3 regions of the Streptomyces sp. NPDC050418 genome follow, and region 3 is predicted to be linked to each of the others. Evidence: riboswitches for the same ligand, from Rfam matches in the RefSeq annotation. Region 3 holds a riboswitch; each other region holds the start of a gene.
What was found. A riboswitch is a leader RNA that binds a small molecule or an ion and turns the genes downstream of it on or off. The one in region 3 is predicted to bind cyclic di-AMP.

Region 1 (5,207 bases), on a different contig from region 3:
GATCATCTTGTTGTTGTTGGGCAGCACCTCGGCGGCGAAGCGCCGGATGCCGCGCTCGCGTGCCACGGCCGCGATGTGTTCGAGCAGGGCGGACGCGACGCCGCGGCCCTGGTGGGCGTCCTGGACGAGGAAGGCGACCTCGGCCTCGTCGGCGTCGCCGGAGGCGGGCCGTCCGTGCTCGTCGATCCGGTCGTAGCGCACCGTCGCGATGAACTCGCCCGCGACCGTGACCGCGAGCCCCACCCGGTCCACGTAGTCGTGGTGGGTGAAGCGGCGCACGTCCTTGTCGGACAGGCGCGGGTAGGGCGCGAAGAAGCGGTAGTACTTCGATTCGTCCGAGACCTGCTCGTAGAAGCTGACCAGGCGCCCGGCGTCCTCGGTGGTGATGGGCCTGATCCGCGCGGTGCCCCCGTCCCGCAGGACCACATCGGCTTCCCAGTGCGCCGGGTACGCGTGCGGCGACTGCGGCTCGGACGGTTGCTGCATCGGCTCCGACGGCGGCTGCATGGGGCCAGAGTACGGGTCGCGCGCCCGGCGGGAGCGTTGCAGTCTAGGAAGACCTCGGGCCACAAAGCCCGGTGGCCCGGGGCGGTGGGCCCTTGGTCGGACGGGCTGCGGACCTTCGGCCTGCAGGACCATCCGCCGCAGCATGAGAGACTGGTCTAGACAAGGCTTGAGTGAAATCTGAAGGGCAGCATCACATGGCTGAGCGCCGCGTCAACGTCGGTTGGGCCGAGGGCCTCCACGCCCGTCCCGCCTCCATCTTCGTCCGCGCGGCCACGGCCGCCGGGGTCCCCATGACGATCGCCAAGGCCGACGGCAACCCCGTCAACGCGGCCTCGATGCTCGCGGTGCTCGGCCTGGGTGCCCAGGGCGGCGAGGAGATCGTGCTGGCTTCCGAGGCCGAGGGTGCGGACGCCGCGCTCGACCGCCTGGCGAAGCTCGTCTCCGAGGGGCTCGAGGAGCTTCCCGAGACGGTCTGATCCTCCGGGATTTCCCGCACGGAGCCGCTGCCACCGATTCGGTGGGGGCGGCTCCGTCGTTTTCCGGAATACCGCGCCGCAATTCCGTACGTGAATGATGTGCGGGCACACGAAATAGACCCCGCCGAATTCCACTCTTTGTATACGGCCCGTTTGTTAAGCCCGCCCGCCCGCCATGTTTACGCGATGTTGCGAACCGCTCACACGGGCCGTCGGCGGCTGCCCTTTCAACCGGTGGGCGCGGCCCGCGCGTTCGGTGTGCTGGGCCGTGAGGAGACGGGCCCGCTCCGCGTCGCCGCGGGCCACGGCGTCGACGATCGCGCCGTGTTCGGCCCAGGATTCGGCGGGCCGCTCCGGCGACTCCACCGCGTACATCCACGTGATTTTGTGGCGCAGCTGCGTGAGCAGCGTGATGAGACCGGGGCTGGCCGACGCCTGCGCGAGGGTCTCGTGGAACCAGCCGCCGAGGCTGCGCAGATCCTCGTGCTGCCCGCGCCTGGCCCGCTCCTGCCCCAGTCTGACCAGGCCGCGGAGGACCTTGAGGTGTGCGTCGGTGCGGCGCTGCGCGGCGCGTGCGGCGCCGAGCGGTTCGAGCAGCAGCCGTACTTCGAGGAGGTCGGCGGCCTCCTGCGCGGTGGGCTCGGCGACATGCGCGCCCGCGTGCCGGCGCGTGACGACGAAGCCCTCGGCCTCCAGGGTGCGCAGCGCCTCGCGGACCGGGACGCGCGAGACTCCGTAACGCCGGGCGAGCACTTCCTCGGTGAGGCGGCTGCCGCGCCTCAATACCCCGGAGACGATGTCGTCCCGGATGGCCGTGCATACCGATTGCGCGGGAATGCGCATGACCTGACCACCGCCCTGATGCTCGTCGTGCTGCGACTCTATTGCAGCGGGCGCCAATTTCCCGATGGGCGGCGGGAATTCATGGGGTTGCCTTTACGGCCGATTTCCGGCATGGGCAGGAACGCACGGGGCCCGTCAACGGCGAAGGCCCCGGCGGGGGTTGCCGGGGCCTTCGTGAATTGCGCGGGGTGTCAGACGCTGACGCCGTGCGAGCGCAGGTACGCGATCGGGTCGATGTCCGAGCCGTAGTCGGGCGAGGTGCGGGCCTCGAAGTGCAGGTGCGGTCCGGTGACGTTGCCGGTCGCGCCCGAGAGGCCTATCTGCTGACCCGGGGTGACGGTCTGGCCGACCGTGACGGCGATGGAGGAGAGGTGCCCGTACTGCGTGTACGTGCCGTCCTTCATCTTGATCACGATGTTGTTGCCGTACGCGCCGCCCCAGCCGGCCTCGACGACGGTGCCCATGCCGACCGAGCGGACGGACGTGCCGGAGGCGGCGTGGAAGTCGATGCCGGTGTGGCTGCCGGAGGACCAGACGGCTCCGCCGGCCTTGTACGAGGTGGAGACGTAGCTGCCGGCGACGGGGGCGATGAAGGCGTTGAGGCGCTTGCGCTCGGCCTCGCGGGCGGCGCGCTCCTTGGCCTCGCGCTCCGCCTTGGCCTTCGCCTCGGCCTTGCGCTTGGCCTCGGCCTCGGCCTTCAGCTCGGCGGCGGCCTTCTCGGCCTCCTCCTGCTGCGCGGCGGCCTGGGCGTCGATCCGCTCGGTGAGGGTGTCACCGATGGAGACAGCCTTGGTGAGTCCGGTGTCCTCGACGGTGGCCTTGGAGTCGGCGGCGTACGCGGTGGAGCCGAGCGAGCCGATCACGCCGGTGGTGGTGAGGGCGGCGACGCCCGCGATGCTCGCGGTCCTGCGGGTGAGCGCGGAGGGACGGCGGTGCTTCCCGGTGGCACGGGAGAAAGCCATGGAGCGGCGGTGTCCTTTCCTTCCTTCTCGCCTACCGGGTTAGCTGACGGGTTCGGAGCAGGAAGGTCTCCTACGGGGGTCCGCCTCGCGACGGGCTCCCGATTCACCCCAGGGACTTCGTGTGGGTCCCCGGCTCCCCAGGCTCGCGCCTGACGGGGACTCGGCGATGGCTGCCCGTTGCCACGGATGCGGCGTACAGCGGACGAACAGCGGAGCCGACGCTAAACGGGACATCTTTCAATCAACAAACGGAACCGGCCTTTTGTAGCGCATGCCACAGGGCAGACCCCCAACCTCCATACCAATTCGGACATATAGCGACAACTACGCAGAACAGGGGCCCCGGGAGTCCCCGGAGCCCCTGTCGTCCGCAGTGGGGACAGGCACGCGCGCGCGGCCGTCCCGACTAGCCGGTCACCACCGTCACTTCACCGATCCCGAGCGCCTTCACGGGCTCGGCGATCTCGGACGCGTCGCCGACGAGGACGGTGACGAGCCGGTCCACCGGGAACGCGTTGACGACCGCGGCCGTCGCCTCGACCGTGCCCGTCTCGTCGAGCATCCGGTACAGCTGCGCCTGGAAGTCGTCCGGCAGATGCTGCTCGACCTGGTCGGCGAGCGTGCCGGCGACGGCCGCCGCCGTCTCGTAGCGCAGCGGCGCCACGCCCACGAGGTTCTGCACGGCCGTCTCGCGCTCGGCATCGGTCAGACCATCGGCCGCGAGCGTGCGCAGCACGGTCCACAGGTCGTCGAGCGCCGGGCCCGTATTCGGCGTGTCCACCGAGCCGTTGATGGCGAGCAGCGCGGCGCCGGTGCCGTCGGGCGCGGAGCGCAGCACCTGCCCGAAGGCTCGGACGCCGTACGTGTAGCCCTTCTCCTCGCGCAGGACGCGGTCCAGACGGGAGGTGAGGGTGCCGCCCAGGCAGTACGTGCCGAGCACCTGCGCCGGCCACACACGGTCGTGGCGGTCCGCGCCGACGCGGCCGATGAGCAGCTGCGTCTGGACGGCGCCGGGGCGGTCGACGATGACCACACGGCCCGTGTCGTCGGCGGTGACCGGCGGGACGGGACGGGCCTCGCCCGGCGCGGCCGTCCACTGGCCGAGAGTCTCGGCCAGGAGCGCGTCGAGGTCGGTGCCCGCGAGGTCGCCGACGACCACGGCGGTGGCGGTCGAGGGCCGCACCCACGCGTCGTAGAAGGCGCGCACCGCGTCGGCGTCGATGCGGGCGACCGTCTCCTCGCTGCCCTGGCGCGGCCGGGACATGCGCGCGGTCGCCGGGAACAGCTCCTTGTAGAGCTGCTTGGCGGCGCGGCGGGCCGGGTTGGCCAGCTCGTGCGGGATCTCGTCGAGGCGGTTGCGGACGAGGCGGCTGACCTCGTCGGCCGCGAACGCGGGGACGCGCAGGGCGTCGGCGATCAGACCGAGCGCCTTCGGCAGCCGCGACACGGGGACTTCGAGGGAGACGCGGACGCCGGGGTGGTCGGCGTGCGCGTCCAACGTGGCGCCACAGCGCTCCAGTTCGGCCGCGAACTCCTCGGCGCTCAGCTTGTCGGTGCCCTCGGAGAAGGCGCGCGCCATGATCGTGGCGACCCCGTCGAGGCCCTCCGGCTCGGCGTCGAGCGGCGCGGCGAGGAAGATCTCGACGGCGACGACCTGCTGGCCGGGGCGGTGGCAGCGCAGCACGGTCAGACCGTTGGGCAGCGCGCCGCGGTCAGGGGCGGGGAAGGCCCAGGGCTTGGCGTCGCCCGCCTGGGGCTGCGGGTGGAATTCCATGGTGGAGAGCTCGGTCACTGCCCCGCCTCCTCTTCCTCTGCGTCGTCGGCTTCGGCGTGGACCGGCTCGTATACGAGAACGGCCCGGTTGTCGGGGCGCAGACGGGCCTTGGCGACCGCCTGGACCTCGTCGGCCGTGACCGCGAGGACGCGGTCGACGGCGGTGAGGGCGAGCTGCGGGTCGCCGAACAGGACCGCGTACCGGCACAGTTCGTCGGCGCGGCCCGCGACCGTGCCGAGCCGGTCGAGCCACTCGCGCTCCAACTGGGCCTGGGCGCGCTCCATTTCCTCGTCCGTGGGGCCCTCGGCGGCGAACCGCGCGAGCTCCTCGTCGACCGCGGACTCGATGACCGGGACCTCGACGTCGCCGGAGGTCTTCACGTCCAGCCAGCCCAGCGACGGCGCGCCGGCCAGGCGCAGCAGCCCGAAGCCGGCGGCCACGGCCGTCTGGTCACGCCGTACGAGGCGGTTGTAGAGCCGCGAGGACTCGCCGCCGCCGAGGACGGTCAGGGCCAGGTCGGCGGCGTCGGCCTCGCGCGTGCCGTCGTGCGGCAGGCGGTACGCGGCCATCAGCGCGCGGGCCGGCACCTCCTCCTCGATCACCTCGCGCTTCTGCGCGCCGATGACGTCGGGCAGCACGCCGTCG
Region 2 (5,207 bases), on a different contig from region 3:
GGCGGGCTCACCCAGATCGAGCTGTCCTCGTTCGAGGGCGAGGCGTCGGTCCGTCCGCTGACCACCTCCGCGCTGCGGGAGGCCGCGCATCTGCCCGGCGTGCGCCGCGTGGCCGCCGACTACCCGTCCACGCTCTACGCCGCGGACGACGGCACGTACGACCTGACCAGCCGTACGCTGACGCCGGGCGACGACCTTCCGGTCGTCAAGGGCCGGCTGCCCGCCGAGCTCGGGCCGGGCGAGGTCGCGCTCCCGGCCACCGCGCAGGGCACGGACTTCACGCCGTTCCTCGGCCGAACCATGGACTTCGGATATACGAAGGCGACGGGTGCAGGGTCCGGCACCACGGACGTCATCGCGCTCGAGATCACCGCCCTGTACGACCCCAGCTGGCAGGCCGACGGGCCCGGCACCGCCTATCTAGCCGAGGACACCGCGGCGCTGCTGGCCGCGGCGCGCGCCGGTCAGGAACCCGAGGACTTCCGTGACAAGGAGGGCGCCCAGTCCGCCGTCGTCGTGGTCGGTCACCAGAAGGAGGTGGCCCGGGTCACCACCGCGCTTCAGGCCGAGGGGTTCTCGGCGGCGCCGGTCGCCGACCGGGTCCGTCATCTGCCCGGCCTGTTCGGAGCGGCGGACCTCGCCATGCGTGCCGGGGTGTTCGTCCTGGCGCTGGTCGCGGCCGGCCTCGGTGCCGTGCGTGCGGCGGACAGCGCGCGGGTGCGGCTCGGGCAGTTCGCCATCCTGCGGATTCTCGGGTCCGGCCGCTCCGAGCTGCGCCGGATCCTGCTGGGCGAGGCCGCGCTGTCCGGCGGTGTGGCGGGAGCGGTGGGCGCCGTCGTCGGAACCGGTCTGTCCCTGGCGCTGGCCCGTCCGCTCAGTGACGTGCTCGGACTGCGGATCACGCTCGCCGACTCCGTGCCCGGTGCCGCCTGGGTGCTCGCCGTACTCACCCTGCCCGTCGTCGGACTGGCGGCCGGCACGCTGCTCGGCAGCCGTGAGGTCCTGCGCCGGGACCCCTATCTCACGGCGCGGGCCCACAGCGGCTGAGCCGCACGCGCCTTAGCGGCCGCCCCCCCCGAAATACTCTGGTCAGAGGCATCCCCCCGATGGCGTATAGTTGATTTCACCGACGCGGGGTGGAGCAGCTCGGTAGCTCGCTGGGCTCATAACCCAGAGGTCGCAGGTTCAAATCCTGTCCCCGCTACAAAGGGCGAAGGCCCGGCACGTGAAAGCGTGCCGGGCCTTTGTCGTGTCCGGAGCCGGGCGGGTCCGGGGCCTGTCCCGCGTTCCCATTTGGGCCACACCGTTCGCCGCTGCCGGTCCGGACCGGAAACCTGGTGGGGTGCGTGGCAGCGAGGAGGGCCGGGGCGGGGACACGCGGACGCGTGCCTTCGTACGGACGCTGCCGCCGCTGCTGATCGTGGGCGGGCTGCTGCTCGATTTCGTGACGCCGCCGAAGTTCACCGGCGCCCCGCTGTACTCGGCGGCACCGCTGATCGCCGCGCCGTTCTTCTCGCTGGCGGGCACCATCGTGGCGGCCCTGTGTGCCGTCGCGGCCACCACCGGGGTGCACCTCTACAACGGCAATCTGCTCGAGGTCGAGTTCCTCACCGAGATCGCCACCATCGTGACGGTCGGCGTGCTGGCCGTGCTGATCAACCGGGTCGTCACGCGGAGCGGGAAGCGTCTCGCGTCCGTGCGCTACATCGCGGAGGCCGCGCAGCGGGCCGTGCTGCCGGAACCCGCGGCGCGGATCGGCGGCCTCGACGTGGCGGCGCGGTACGAGGCCGCGCAGGCCGACGCGTTCATCGGCGGGGACCTGTACGCGGTGCAGGACAGTTCGCACGGCGTGCGGCTGATCGTCGGGGACGTACGGGGGAAGGGGCTCGGGGCCGTCGAGGCGGTGGCCGTCGTCATCGGGGCGTTCCGTGAGGCCGCGGAGCAGGAGGCCACGCTGGAGGCTGTCGCGCAGCGCCTCGAGCGGGCGCTCGCGCGGGAGGGGACGCGGCGTGACGGGCTCGACGCCGAGGAAGGGTTCACGACCGCGCTGCTCGCCGAGATCCCGCACGGACATGACGTCGTACGGCTGATCAACCGGGGGCATCCGCCGCCGCTCCTGCTGCACCCCGACGGGAAACTGAGGGTGATCGAGCCCCGGCAGGCCGCGCTGCCGCTCGGGATGTCCGATCTGGCGTCCTGGCCCGACCGTGCGGAGCAGGCGGAGCTGCCGGCCGGGGCGATCCTGCTCTTCTATACGGACGGTCTGAGCGAGGCGCGCAGCGCCGAGGGGGCCTTCTACGATCCGGCGGCGCGGATCGGCGGGCGGATCTTTCCCGGGCCCGACGCGTTGCTCGCGGCGCTCGCCGAGGAGGTGCGCGAGCACACCGGCGGGGGGTCGACGGACGACATGGCGCTGCTCGCCGTGGCACGGCCGCCCGCGTCGAGGTCACCGAAGGTGACCGAGGGGGAGCCCTCCGCATAACAATTGATGCACCGTCAGAATTTTGACGCCCACGGAACCTCCCAACTTCCTTGGCGACTCGTCCGTTTCCACCCCTCCGTGTCCGCTAAGTCCAGGCCAAAGCTGCTAACGATCTGTCGGAACGGCTTGGAATCCCGGGCCTCTGTCTATTAACGTTCGATAACGCAGCGCGGTCGTCCCAGCCGTCACAAGAGATGGCTCCGTGCGCACACGCTTAATCCCGCAAGGGAGCCGGGGAACCACCTTTTTGGGGTGAATCGGGCAAGCAGGCGCCTTCTCCAGAGGCGCCGCGAGGTGTCAACGCCCGTAGGAAACCTTCCTGTTCCGAACCCGTCAGCTAACCCGGTAGGCGAGAAGGAAGGAAAGGAGTCCGCCCCCGTGGCGACCCCCGCAGGCCGTGGCAGTACCTCCAACGCCCCGTATTTCGCGGATGGCACCCAGGAGTTCAGGTTCGACGACGAGCCCTGGGAGGAGTGGAACCCGACCGAGGAATCCATTCGTCCGCCCCGTGGCAAGCACCGCGTGGCCAAGCAGCGCGGCGGACTCGCGCGCAGCTCCACGGTGCTCGGTGTCGGCGTCATCGCCGCCGTGGGCGCAGGTGGCATCGCGACCGCCAAGGACAAGCCGCCGGTTCCGATCTCCATGCCGGACCTCGGTGAGCAGGCCAAGAAGATTCCCGTCGTCGGCGACCTGATATCCGACGACTCCGACGCCGAGCCGCAGGAACAGCCCGGCGTCGCCCAGGCCACCGGGGCCACGCTGCCCGTGGCCGCCGCGAGCTCCACCGGCGAGCAGTCCACCGCCGACGCCGGCGAGGCGCTGCGGGCCCGGATCCTGGAGCAGGCGCAGAACTCCGAGGACGAGGCCGACGCCGCCGCCCAGGCCGCCGCCGAGCAGGCCGCCGCCGAGCAGGCCGCGAAGGCCGCCGCCGAGAAGCAGGAAGCCGCCGAGAAGGCCGAGGCGGAGGCCAAGCGCAAGGCGGAGGAAGAGGCCAAGCGCAAGGCCGAGGCCGAGCGCCTCGCCAAGCTGGCCAAGAGCTACTCGCTCCCGGTCGCCTCGTACACGATCACCTCGACCTTCGGTCAGGCCGGCTCGATGTGGGCCTCCGGCTCGCACACGGGTCTGGACTTCGCCGCGTCGAGCGGCGCCCCGATCAAGTCCGTCCACACCGGCACCGTCAAGGAGGCCGGCTGGTCCGGCTCCTACGGCTACCGCACCGTGGTCGAGCTCTCGGACGGTACCGAGATCGCGTACAACCACCAGTCGTCGATCCTCGTCAACGTCGGCCAGAAGGTCACGACCGGCGACACGATCGGCCGCGTGGGCTCCACCGGCAACTCGACCGGTGCGCACCTGCACCTCGAGGTCGAGACCTCGGGCGGCAGCCTGATCGACCCGATGGCCTGGCTGCAGAGCAAGGGCCTCACTCCCTGACCTTCCGGTCGCAGGGCCCCCGGCCCTGAACTCCCGTACAGAACGTGCAGTCCCGCGCGAGATTCGCTCGCGCGGGCCCTGCGCGCGTGCGCTTCCCTGAACCCCGGCAGTCCTGACGGCAACCCCCCGACGTCAGGGCTGCCGGTTTAGGCGTTTTGCGGGCTTTTGAGCGCGGAGTGCGCGGAATAGGCGTCTCCTGTACGGGTGTTGATCGTTGTATGACCTCCTTGCGCCCTCTCGGCTCCTCCGACCTCGAAGTCCACCCGCTCTGCCTCGGTGGCAATGTCTTCGGCTGGACGGCCGACGAGTCCCAGACCTTCGCCGTACTCGACGCGTACACCGCCGGCGGCGGCAACTTCATCGACACCGCCGACTCCTACTCGTCCTGGGTGCCCGGCAACAAGGGCGGCGAGTCCGAGACGCTGATCGGCAAGTGGCTGGCCGCGCGCGGCAACCGCTCCGACGTCGTGCTCGCCACCAAGGTCGGCGCGCACCCCGAGTACCAAGGGCTGTCCGCCGCCACCATCAAGGGGGCCGCCGAGGAGTCGCTGCGGCGGCTCGGGACCGACTACATCGACCTGTACTACACGCACTTCGACGACCCCTCCGTGGAGGTCGAGGAGATCGTCACCGCACTCGACGAGCTCGTGCGCGAGGGCAAGGTGCGGGCGGTGGCCACCTCGAACCTGACGGTCGAACGGCTGCAGGAATCACTGGAGTTCGCCGAGCGCGAGGGGCTTGCCCGGTATGTGGCGCTGCAGCCCCACTACAACCTGGTTTCACGTGAAACGTACGAAGGTGCGAAGCAGGAGCTCGCCTCGCGCTGGGGTCTGGCCGCCGTGCCGTACTACGCGCTGGCCTCAGGCTTCCTGACCGGCAAGTACCGTCCGGGCGTCGAGGTCGACAGCCCGCGTGCGGGCGGCGCCGCCCAGCTCCTGGAGAGCGAGCGCGGCCGGAAGGTGCTCGCCGCGCTCGACACCGTGGCCCAGGCGCACGGCGCCGAGCCCGCCACGGTCGCGCTCGCCTGGCTCGCGGCGCAGCCGACGGTGGTCGCGCCGATCGCCTCGGCGCGCACGGTGGAGCAGCTTCCGGCGCTGCTCGCGGTGGCCGAACTGACGCTCACGGATCAGGAGCTGGGACTGCTGACCCAGGCGTCTGCCTAGCCGAATTCCGGCAGCGCGCCGCCCGTGGGTCAGCCGGCGGGCGGCGCGTACGGGTGCGGGACGGCGCTCGGGTGCGGCTGGTGCGGGATGTACGGGATCGGGTGCGGGTGCGCGTGCGGCATCGGCTG
Region 3 (5,207 bases):
GCGGTGTGCAGGGTCATCAGCGTGATGACGCCCGAGCCGTCCTCCTCCTCGTCCGGGATCTGGTCGGAGTCGGCGACGAGGGCGACGCGCTCCAGGAAGTCGGAGAGGGTGCCCGTCTCGCCTTCCTCGGTCTCCTGCTCGAACTCCAGGGCCACGGCGGCGAGTTCCTGGAGGTTCTCGATGCGGGTCTCGTCCTGCGGGTCCGTGGAGGCCTGCAGCTCGGCGAGATAGCCGGTCCGTTCGAGCACGGCCTCCAGGACGGTGGCCGGGCCCGCGCCGGATTCGACGATCGTACGGAGCTCCTCCATCAGCACGTTGAAACGCTTGACGGCGTTGGCGGAGCGGGCCGCCATCCCGTACGCCTCGTCGACCCGGGTGAGCGCCTGCGGGAAGGTGATCTTCTCCCGCAGTGACAGCGCGTCGATCATCGCCTCGGCGCGCTCGCCGATGCCGCGCTTGGGCACATTGAGGATGCGGCGCAGCGGGACGGTGTCCTCGGGGTTGGAGAGCACGCGCAGATAGGCCAGGACGTCCCTGACCTCCTTGCGCTCGTAGAAGCGGACGCCGCCGACGACCTTGTAGGGCAGGCCGACGCGGATGAAGATCTCCTCGAAGACACGGGACTGCGCGTTCGTCCGGTAGAAGACCGCCACATCACCGGCCTTCGCGTGGCCCGCGTCCGTGAGCCGGTCGATCTCCTCGGCGACGAACTGGGCCTCGTCGTGCTCGTTGTCCGCCACATAGCCGGTGATCTGGGCGCCGCTGCCCGCGTTGGTCCACAGGTTCTTCGGGCGGCGCGACTCGTTGCGCTCGATGACCGCGTTGGCGGCGGAGAGGATCGTCTGCGTGGAGCGGTAGTTCTGCTCCAGGAGGATCGTCGTCGCGTTCGGGTAGTCATCCTCGAAGTCGAGGATGTTGCGGATCGTGGCGCCGCGGAACGCGTAGATGGACTGGTCCGCGTCACCCACCACGCAGAGCTCGGCGGGCGGCAGGTCGTACTCGCTGGGCGGTACGTCCTCCTCGTGGGCGCCCGTGCCGACCAGCTCGCGCACCAGCGCGTACTGCGCGTGGTTGGTGTCCTGGTACTCGTCGACCATCACGTGCCGGAAGCGGCGGCGGTAGTGCTCGGCCACGTCCGGGAAGGCGCGCAGCAGGTTGACCGTGGTCATGATCAGGTCGTCGAAGTCGAGCGCGTTGGCCTCGCGCAGCCGCGACTGGTACATCGCATAGGCCTGGGCGAGGGTCTTCTCGAAACCGTCGGCGGCCTGGCCCGCGAAGTCCTCCTCGTCGATGAGCTCATTCTTGAGGTTGGAGATCTTCGCGCTGAAGGCCTTGGGCGGGAAGCGCTTCGGGTCCAGGTCCAGATCGCGGCAGACCAGGGCCATCAGGCGCTTCGAGTCGGCCGCGTCGTAGATCGAGAACGAGGACGTGAAGCCGAGCTTCTTCGACTCGCGGCGCAGGATCCGTACGCACGCGCTGTGGAAGGTCATCACCCACATCGCGTTGGCCCGCGGGCCGACGAGGTCCTCGACGCGCTCCTTCATCTCGCCCGCGGCCTTGTTGGTGAAGGTGATCGCGAGGATCTGGCCCGGGTGCACGTTCCGCTCGGCGAGCAGGTACGCGATGCGGTGGGTCAGGACGCGGGTCTTGCCCGAGCCCGCGCCGGCCACGATGAGCAGCGGGGTGTCGCTGTGGGTGACGGCCGCGCGCTGGTTCTCGTTCAGCCCTTCGAGCAGGGCCGCGCTGTCCAGGACCGGGCGCGGGGCGCCGTCGCGGTAGTACGCGTCCCGGTGTGCGGGCGCGTCGAACTTCCCGCCGAACAAGTCGGCCGGAATCTCCTCCGGGCCCTCGTCCTCGGGAGGAGGCGGCGGTCCGTGGTCGTGGGGCTCATGCCCGCCGTGGGGTTCGCGCCCGGGCCGGCCCTTGCCCTGGAGGCCCGCCAGGAAACTGTCGTCAAAGAGGCTGCTCATCGCCTACCGAGTCTAGGCGTCCGGTGTGACAGCCCGTTCCGGGTTCGGTCAGCCTGCCCCTTTCCTGGCGGTACGGGCGGGCCGCGCGCACCAAGGTCACGAAAATGTATCGGGCATATCGAACATCAACCTTCACACGGACCACACGAGTTGGCTAGCGTGCTCCGCGGGCTGCTCGTACCCCCACCGGCGACAGTCGCCGGGACCGGGCGGCCTGCGTCGAGTCCGGAGCGTCGCACGCCGCGGCAATCCGGAGCCGGGGACCCACCCAGACCTTGGGGTGAATCGGGACAGCCCCACACATGTCCCGTAGGGCAGACCTTCCTCGCCCGAACCCGACAGCTAACCCGGTAGGCGCCCATCGGAAGGAGCGCCGGTCTTGGCGTCGCACCGCAAGCCGCGGACCAGTCGAATACGTACCTCGCACGCCGTCGGGATCACCTCGGCCGCGCTGACCTCCGTGGCGCTGCTCGCGCAGACCGCGAACGCGGCGCCCGGCACCGAGCCCGACAAGCCCTCCCTCGAAGAGGTGCAGAAGAAAGTCGACGACCTCTACCGCGAGGCCGGTTCCGCCACCCAGCAGTACAACCTCGCCAAAGAGCGGTCGAAGCAGCAGCGCGACAAACTGAACGGGCTGCAGGACGAGGTCGCCGAGCGCACCGCGAAGGTCAACGAGGCCCGGCTCGAGCTCGGCCAGATCGCGACCGCCCAGTACCGCAACGGCGGCGCCTCCGACACCGCCGTCCTCCTGCTCTCGGACAGCCCCGAGGACTACTTCGAGCAGCGTCAGCTCATGGGGCGGCTCTCCGGCCAGCAGCTGAAGGCCGTCGAGGACTTCCAGGAGCTGCGCACGCAGGCCGACGACAAGCGGGACGAGGCCACCGACTCCCTCGCGCAGCTGTCCGACTCCGAGTCGGAGCTGAAGACCAGCAAGAAGGACGTCCAGAAGAAGCTGGGCGAGGCGCGCGAGCTGCTCTCGAAGCTGACGGCCGAGGAGAAGGCGCGGCTCGCGGAGCTGGAGCGCAAGCGGGAGGCCGAGGCCAAGCGCAAGGCCGAGGAGCTGGCCGCGAAGCAGGCCGCCGAGGCCGAGGCGAAGCGCAAGGCGGCCGAGGAGGCCGCCAAGGAAGAGGCAGCGAAGGAGGAGGAAGAGGCCGCCGAGAAACCGGCCGATCCACCTGCTTCCGAGGACGACTCCTACGCGGCCAAGGCCGAGAAGGTGATCTCCTTCGCCCGCTCCCAGATCGGCAAGCCGTACGTCTGGGGCGCGGCAGGCCCCGATTCGTACGACTGCTCAGGTCTCACACAGAAGGCATGGGCCGCGGCGGGCATCGAGCTGCCGCGCACCACCTGGGACCAGGTGAAGGTCGGCACGACGGTGTCCGTCGACAACGCCAAGCCCGGCGATCTCGTCTTCTTCTACGACGACATCAGCCACGTGGGCATCTACATCGGCAACGGCGAGATGATCCACGCGCCGAAGCCGGGCGCCAACGTGCGGACCGAGTCGATCTACTACATGCCGATCCACAGCGTCGTACGCCCGGCATAGTCGTACGCCCGGCACAGCGGCTGGGGCGTCAGTTCCAGAGGGTCGCGATGAAGATGTTCGCGGTGGTCAGTGCGCCGACCGCCGCGAACATCCCCTTGTCGACCTGCTCCTCGTCCCGCTTCACGTAGACGAGGCCGAGGATGACGATGAGGACGGCGAGTTTGATGCCGATCTTGATGTTGTTGACGGCGTTGTCATCGGCCTCGTTGAGGCCGACCAGGGCGACTCCGGTGACCAGCATCGTGAGCGCGCCGTGCAGCATCGCCTTGGTGAAGCGGGCGGTGCCCTCGCCCATCGCCTTCATCTGCGTGAGGAATCCACCCAGCAGCGACGCGATGCCGATGATGTGCAGCGCGACGAACACGTCCTTGAGTACGTCCATGGGCCGGAGCCTAGCCGGTCAGCCTGCCGCACCACCTGGCCACCCGCTGCCACTTGAGCGGTCATAGGCGGCCAACTCCCCCTCACGTATGACCACTTCCGCACTTTCCGTTACCAGGTGGTGACGGAGAGGTTTAGCGTCCTTGCCCAGTGACCGGCTCCCCACCGCCGTCCGGGCACCATCGGGACGGCAGTCGGCCACTACCGCCGAGAGGTCCGGCGGCGCCCCGCTCCCCCTGTGCGGGCCGCCGCCGGACGCGTAAGGAAGTGTCTGAGGTTGGCCGCGCACCGCAAGCCCAAACCCCGTTCGCTCACCGGATCGTTCACCGGCAACACCGCACGGACCGCACTGACCCTGGCGCTGGCAGGCGCCGCGTCCACCACTCTCTTCGAGGGGTCGGGACAGGCCGAGCCCCGACTGACGCCGGCCCAGGTGAAGGCGAAGGTCGACCGGCTCTACCACGACGCCGAGGTCGCCACCGAGAAGTACAACGGGGCGCGCGAGGAGGCCAGGAAGGCCCGGCGCGCCATGAACGACCTGCACGACGAGGCCGCCCGCAAGGCCGCCCGGCTCGACAAGGCGCGCGCCGCGCTCGGGCGCGCGGCCACCGAGCAGTACCGTTCCGGCGGGCTCGACCCGACCGTCCAGCTGGCGCTCGCCACCGACCCCGAGGCGTTCCTGGAGCGCACCTCGATCGCCGACCGCACGGCGGGCCGCCAGTCGCTCGCGATCGACGGCGTACGCAGGGATCTGCGCGAGGTCGACCAGCTGCAGGCGCAGGCGGCCGACCGGTTCGAGGAACTGGGCGAGCACCAGGCCGCGTTGAAGAAGCGGAAGGCCGAGATCAACGGCAAGCTGGACAGGGCCCGCGACCTGCTCGCCACGCTCTCCCCCGCCGATCAGGCCTCGTACGCCGCCGGCGAGTCCGGCGAACGCGCCTCCCGCTCGATGCCCCGCGGCTCCCTGAAGGCACCCAACGCGCGTGCCGCACAAGCCGTCTCCTTCGCGTACGGCGCGCTCGGCAGCCCCTACGTGTGGGGTGCCTCGGGCCCGTCCGCCTTCGACTGCTCGGGCCTGACCCAGGCCGCGTACCGCTCGGCGGGCGTCTCGCTGCCCCGCACTACGTACACCCAGATCAACGCGGGCCAACGCGTCTCGCGCGGCGAACTCGCCCCGGGCGACCTCGTCTTCTTCTACTCCGGCATCAGCCACGTGGGCCTCTACGTGGGCGGCGGCCAGATGATCCACGCCCCGAACCCTTCGGCACCGGTGCGGCTGGCCCCGGTGGACTCGATGCCGTTCGCGG

Region 1: it holds a riboswitch for cyclic di-AMP, as region 3 does, so the genes downstream of both, ACIBI4_RS25105 (M23 family metallopeptidase) here and ACIBI4_RS08745 (NlpC/P60 family protein) in region 3, are expected to answer to the same signal.
Region 2: it holds a riboswitch for cyclic di-AMP, as region 3 does, so the genes downstream of both, ACIBI4_RS31545 (M23 family metallopeptidase) here and ACIBI4_RS08745 (NlpC/P60 family protein) in region 3, are expected to answer to the same signal.

What each region holds. Positions count from the first base shown of each region.
Region 1 is NZ_JBITIG010000010.1:229,558-234,764, forward strand. It holds gene ACIBI4_RS25090 (GNAT family N-acetyltransferase) at 1-507, opposite strand, end outside; gene ACIBI4_RS25095 (HPr family phosphocarrier protein) at 702-983, shown strand; gene ACIBI4_RS25100 (GntR family transcriptional regulator) at 1,140-1,826, opposite strand; gene ACIBI4_RS25105 (M23 family metallopeptidase) at 2,018-2,788, opposite strand; cyclic di-AMP (ydaO/yuaA leader) riboswitch at 2,803-2,964, opposite strand; gene ACIBI4_RS25110 (M16 family metallopeptidase) at 3,195-4,580, opposite strand; gene ACIBI4_RS25115 (M16 family metallopeptidase) at 4,577-5,207, opposite strand, start outside.
Region 2 is NZ_JBITIG010000016.1:20,080-25,286, reverse strand. It holds gene ACIBI4_RS31560 (FtsX-like permease family protein) at 1-1,047, shown strand, start outside; tRNA gene ACIBI4_RS31555 (tRNA-Met) at 1,131-1,204, shown strand; gene ACIBI4_RS31550 (PP2C family protein-serine/threonine phosphatase) at 1,343-2,482, shown strand; cyclic di-AMP (ydaO/yuaA leader) riboswitch at 2,684-2,849, shown strand; gene ACIBI4_RS31545 (M23 family metallopeptidase) at 2,861-3,916, shown strand; gene ACIBI4_RS31540 (aldo/keto reductase) at 4,135-5,079, shown strand; gene ACIBI4_RS31535 (PrsW family glutamic-type intramembrane protease) at 5,109-5,207, opposite strand, start outside.
Region 3 is NZ_JBITIG010000003.1:279,587-284,793, reverse strand. It holds gene pcrA (DNA helicase PcrA) at 1-1,970, opposite strand, end outside; cyclic di-AMP (ydaO/yuaA leader) riboswitch at 2,199-2,343, shown strand; gene ACIBI4_RS08745 (NlpC/P60 family protein) at 2,350-3,519, shown strand; gene ACIBI4_RS08740 (hypothetical protein) at 3,548-3,901, opposite strand; gene ACIBI4_RS08735 (NlpC/P60 family protein) at 4,178-5,207, shown strand, end outside.